Hahella sp. HNIBRBA332: one gene and its partner. The protein of the gene in region 2 binds, or shares a complex with, the protein of the main gene of each other region. Links are inferred from orthologs where the notes say so. Each region holds a gene or a part of one and is shown on either strand. Other genes may lie near its edges.

The links. Proteins that work in one complex are often made in the same cells at the same time.
Region 1: the proteins of groL (region 2) and metK are in contact, whole or in part, in a cryo-EM structure (PDB 8P4O), measured with the Escherichia coli proteins. The link is inferred for Hahella sp. HNIBRBA332 from one-to-one orthologs.

What each region holds. Positions count from the first base shown.
Region 1 is NZ_CP132203.1:4,219,871-4,222,730, forward strand. Bases 76-2,860 are described here. They hold metK (methionine adenosyltransferase), read left to right. Parts: upstream 76-780; coding sequence 781-1,941; downstream 1,942-2,860. Other genes in these bases: O5O45_RS18575 (ArsR/SmtB family transcription factor), read left to right, coding at 76-763; ahcY (adenosylhomocysteinase), read left to right, coding at 2,048-2,860. In the rest of the region: more of O5O45_RS18575, read left to right, coding at 1-75. UniProt on the Escherichia coli protein: Catalyzes the formation of S-adenosylmethionine (AdoMet) from methionine and ATP.
Region 2 is NZ_CP132203.1:974,528-977,547, reverse strand. Bases 58-3,002 are described here. They hold groL (chaperonin GroEL), read right to left. Parts: upstream 2,383-3,002; coding sequence 733-2,382; downstream 58-732. Other genes in these bases: O5O45_RS04555 (FxsA family protein), read right to left, coding at 2,897-3,002; groES (co-chaperone GroES), read right to left, coding at 2,436-2,726; gspN (type II secretion system protein N), read right to left, coding at 58-352. Outside these bases: more of gspN, read right to left, coding at 1-57; more of O5O45_RS04555, read right to left, coding at 3,003-3,020.

The sequences.
Region 1 (2,860 bases), 3.2 Mb from region 2 along the record:
CCTGTTGCCGTTGACCACGGATACCCGCGACCGTATTGGTAATGTAGGAGAGCAACGCGCGCAGCAAAGTCAGGCGTTTTTCTCCCGGTACGCCGAGCATTTCCAGGCGCACCAGGAGTTGATAGCGGAATATCCGTTATACGCCACGCCTGTGCGGGATATGTTGCAACAGCAGTTGGCCGGTGAGAAGGTCAGCACGCTTCTGGAAATCGGCCCTGGCGAAGGCGCCTTTCTGGAAGATCTGTCGCAGATGGCGAACGCCGTCATCGCCTTGGATAACTCCGAGGAAATGTTGCAAAAAGCACGCGATTTTGCGGACGCCCGACAATTGTCAAACGTGCGCTTTATCGTAGGAGATACGCGCAGCGCCCTCGAACAGGGCGTCAGCGTTGATGTGATTGTGATGAACATGGTGTTGCACCATGTGGCGTCGCCGGCGGACATGATTCGCGATTGCGCGGCCTTGTTGCGTCCAGGCGGCATGTTGATTTTGAGCGACTTGAGCCGCCACGATCAGTCCTGGGCCAGAGAGTCCTGCGGCGATTTGTGGCTGGGCTTCGACAGCACTGAAATTTCCCGTTGGGGAGCGCAGTCGGGCCTGGCGGAAGGCGAAAGCATTTATATAGGCGTGCGCAATGGGTTTCAGATCCAGGTGCGCCAATTTTTATTGCCCAAGAACGGGAGCCGAACGTTGACCGACGCAACCGCATGTCAGTCCGAAGGTTCCGCAACATCAACCCACCCCAGTCATTGTAATCTTTAACCATAAGGACGCATGCGATGAGCGAATATTCCATTTTTACTTCCGAGTCAGTATCTGAGGGCCATCCGGACAAGATGGCGGATCAGATTTCTGACGCTATCCTTGACGCCATCATTAAAGATGATCCGAACGCGCGAGTGGCGGTTGAAACTTTAGTGAAGACGGGCATGGCGGTTATCGCCGGCGAAGTGCGCACCAACACTTACGTGGACTTGGAAGACATCGTCCGCGGCGTCATTCTGGATATCGGTTACAACAGCTCAGACGTTGGCTTTGACGGCGCGTCCTGCGCAGTACTGAACGCCATCGGCAAGCAATCTGGCGACATCGCCATGGGCGTGGACGAAGCCAGCGAAAAAGATTTGGGCGCCGGGGACCAGGGGTTGATGTTCGGTTACGCGACCAATGAAACTGACGTGCTGATGCCCGCTCCTATTTATTACTCCCACCGTCTGGTGGAAAGACAGGCTTACCTGCGCAAGAACAGCATCCTGCCCTGGTTGCGTCCAGACGCCAAGAGCCAGGTGACCCTGCGTTACGAAAACGGCAAGCCGGTAGCGGTTGAAGCGGTGGTGCTGTCCACTCAGCATACTCCTGACGTGAAGCAATCCGACATCCGCGAAGCGGTGATGGAAGAGATCATCAAGCACGTGTTGCCGGAAGAATGGCTGCACAGCGACACTCAATACCACATCAACCCAACTGGCCAGTTCATCATCGGCGGCCCAGTGGGCGATTGCGGTCTGACCGGTCGTAAGATCATCGTCGACACCTACGGCGGCATGGCCCGTCACGGGGGCGGCGCGTTCTCCGGTAAGGATCCATCCAAGGTTGACCGTTCCGCAGCCTACGCCGGCCGCTACGTAGCCAAAAATATCGTCGCTTCCGGTCTGGCGGCCAAGTGTGAAATTCAGGTGTCCTACGCTATCGGCGTATCGGAGCCCACCTCTATTTCCGTGAACACGTTCGGCACCGGCAAAATCAGCGACGACAAAATCGCCAGCTTGGTGCGCGAGCACTTCGATCTGCGTCCGCGCGGCCTGATCGAAATGCTGGATCTGAAACGTCCGATCTATCGTCCGACTGCGTCTTACGGACACTTCGGCCGCACCGGCGACAGCTTCAGCTGGGAAAGAACCGACAAAGCCGACGCACTGCGCGCCGCAGCCGGTATCTGATTCCCATAGCAAAGAGCCTCCCCTGAGGCTCTTTTTGCAACAGACCGAGACTTCCGGCGGGTTCGCCCCGCCCCCCCTCATTAGGATCAGCAATAGGACACCAAACATGGCTCAGTTACAATCTGTAGATAACTTCAGCGACTACAAGGTCAAGGACATCAGCCTGGCGGCATGGGGACGTAAAGAAATCGACATCGCCGAAGGCGAAATGCCTGCGCTGATGACGCTGCGTGAAAAATACCGCGCGCAACAGCCCCTGGCCGGCGCCCGCATCCTGGGATGCATTCACATGACCATCCAGACTGCGGTGTTGATCGAAACCCTGGTGGCGTTGGGCGCAGAGGTGCGCTGGTCCTCCTGTAACATTTTCTCCACTCAGGATCACGCAGCGGCGGCGATCGCGGCGGCGGGCATTCCCGTATTCGCCTGGAAAGGAGAAACTGAAGAAGAGTACGTCTGGTGCATCAAGCAGACTATCACTAAAGACGGACAGCCCTGGAACGCCAACATGGTGTTGGATGACGGCGGCGACCTGACAGAGATTCTGCACAATGAATACCCGCAAATGCTGGACCACATTCACGGCATTTCCGAAGAAACCACCACTGGCGTTCACCGTCTGCTCGACATGATGAAGAAAGGCGAGCTGAAAGTGCCTGCAGTCAACGTCAATGACTCCGTCACCAAGAGCAAGAACGACAACAAATACGGTTGCCGTCACTCACTGAATGACGCGATCAAACGCGCCACCGACCACCTGTTGGCAGGCAAAAAAGCGCTGGTCATCGGCTACGGCGATGTGGGCAAGGGCTCCGCAGCGTCGCTGCGTCAAGAAGGTATGATCGTCAAGATCAGCGAAATCGATCCGATCTGCGCCATGCAAGCCTGCATGGACGGTTATGAAGTCGTGTCTCCCTAC
Region 2 (3,020 bases):
CCGCCAAATCCAGAGAACCATCAGCAAGCACCCGGACTTGATCAAATCCATCCAGTGCGGCTTTGGCGTCAATATCGATTTTGTTGGCGCGAAAGTTCAGCGCCAGAGCGTCGCCCATCAGTAGCAGGCCGGATGGATACACATCCCAATCCAGCACGCCAGTGGCCCAAGAATGAGAAATCAGTGCTTTGCCTTCCCAAAGCGTGCCCTGCAGCTTCTGCACCCGCACGGGAAGTTGGTTGGCGGGACCCCCAGCCTGACGCCACACAAACTCCACAGGCACGAGTAATACTAACCCCGCCAGATAGGTCAGGCCGCCAATAATAACCAATCCTACAATTTTTTTTATCACTTCTTTGGCCTACAACCTTCCCAATCAACCACTGAGCATATGCATACGCGCAATGGACTACATTCTAATTGTTGAACCGACAAACCCTACTACGCCAAGCCTCGGCGGCCATTGTCTCTGGCCGGGCTCCGCCTCCGGGAGGTTTAAGACAACTGTCGCGAACAGCAGAATTCTTTTATCTTCGCCTCAAAACACAGGCTATAAATTCTTACATGGTAACAAAAGCATAGCAGTGTTTTCTAAAGAATATTTGCAACATTGGCAACGTGTTTGAGGTTAAACATTCTTAATAGACCCCACCACCCGCTTCAGGCTCTTCGCGCCATAAAAAAACCCGGCCGAAGCCGGGTTTTTTCCGCGGGAGCGTTATGAGGGGATGATTACATCATGCCGCCCATGCCGCCCATTCCTCCCATGCCGCCCATGTCTGGCATGCCGCCTTTCTTGTCGTCTTCAGGCAGGTCAGAAACCATACACTCGGTAGTGATCATCAGACCAGCGATAGACGCAGCGGACTGCAGTGCGGTGCGGGTAACTTTCGCAGGATCCAGAATACCCATTTCCAGCATGTCGCCGTATACTTCAGTACCGGCATTGTAGCCGAATGCGCCTTCGCCCTGACGGACTTTGTCCACAACTACGGAAGGCTCGCCGCCAGCGTTAGCGACGATCTGACGCAGAGGGGCTTCCATCGCGCGACGCAGCAGGTTGATGCCTACGTCCTGATCAGCGTTGTCACCGGTCAGGTCAGAAACGGCCTGCAGTGCGCGCACCAGCGCTACGCCACCGCCAGGCACCACGCCTTCCTCAACCGCAGCGCGGGTGGAGTGCAGCGCGTCTTCAACGCGGGCTTTCTTCTCTTTCATTTCCACTTCAGTCGCTGCGCCAACTTTGATAACGGCTACGCCGCCAGCCAGTTTGGCAACACGCTCTTGCAGCTTCTCACGGTCGTAATCGGAAGAAGTTTCTTCGACTTGACGACGGATTTGCGCAACGCGCGCTTCGATGTCGCTCTTAGCGCCAGCGCCGTCAATGATAGTGGTGTTTTCTTTAGTGACGACAACACGCTTAGCGGTGCCCAGGTCATCCAGAGTAGCGCCTTCCAGGTTCAGGCCAACTTCTTCGGAGATGACGGTGCCGCCAGTCAGGATAGCGATATCCTGCAGCATTTCCTTACGACGGTCGCCGAAGCCAGGCGCTTTAACCGCCGCCACTTTCACGATGCCGCGCATGTTGTTGACAACCAGAGTCGCCAGCGCTTCGCCTTCCAGATCTTCAGAGATCACCAGCAGAGGCTTGGAAGACTTGGCGACAGCTTCCAGCACAGGCAGCATTTCGCGGATGTTGGAGATTTTCTTGTCAACCAGCAGGATGAAAGGATCTTCCAGTTCAGCGCTCATGCTGTCTTGGTTGTTTACGAAGTAGGCGGACAGGTAGCCACGGTCGAATTGCATACCTTCAACCACGTCCAGCTCGTCTTCCAGACCACTGCCTTCTTCAACAGTGATAACGCCTTCCTTACCAACTTTTTCCATGGCTTCAGCAATGATGTTGCCGATGCGCTCGTCGCTGTTGGCGGAGATGGTGCCAACCTGGGCGATGGACTTGGAGTCTTCGCAAGGACGGGAGATATTCTTGATTTCTTTGACCGCAGCGATAACTGCTTTGTCGATGCCGCGCTTCAGGTCCATTGGGTTCATACCCGCTGCAACGGACTTCAGACCTTCGTTCAGGATCGCCTGAGCCAGTACAGTTGCAGTAGTGGTGCCATCGCCCGCTTCATCGTTGGTTTTGGAAGCAACTTCCTTAACCATTTGCGCGCCCATGTTTTCGAACTTGTCTTTCAGTTCGATTTCTTTAGCTACGGACACACCGTCTTTGGTGACAGTAGGCGCGCCGAAGGACTTGTCCAGAACCACGTTGCGGCCTTTCGGGCCCAAAGTGACTTTAACTGCGTCGGCTAAGGTGTTAACGCCCGCCACCATGCGCTTACGCGCGGAATCGCCAAATTTAACGTCTTTAGCTGCCATAACAAAATCCCATTACTTGTTAGTTGATGACAAAAGTCTTTAGTTTCGGAGTGTTAGCCTTCGATAACGCCGAAGATGTCGCTTTCGCTCATGATCAACAGCTCTTCGCCATCAATCTTAACGGTGCTGCCGGCATACTGGCCGAATACCACCTTGTCACCGACTTTGACCGCCAACGGACGGACATCGCCATTATCCAGAATACGGCCTTCGCCCACAGCCAGAACTTCACCCTGTGAAGGCTTTTCTGCCGCATTGCCGGGCAGTACGATACCACCGGCAGTTTTGGTTTCTTCTTCCTTACGGCGCACGACAACACGTTCGTGTAACGGACGAATTTTCATTTCGCTTTTTCTCCCAGTTAGAACATTTAACTAGCTGACTTTTTGGTTTTAAACAGCAGCCGGACATCCGGGTTGGACCAAGAACGCCGAGTGCTTAAATTGTGGAGGTTTAAATGGGGCCCGGGGCGAGGATTTCAACACCCCGGCTATAATTTTTTTAAATTTTTTTCCTAGTCCTCTCGGGTGTACTCGCCTTCAATTACCTTATCCCCGCCAGCGCCTTGGCGTGGGCCGCCGGAAGGTCCTTCGCGGAAGGGAGCGTCACGCTCTGAGGACGTAGAATAGGTCGTCTGG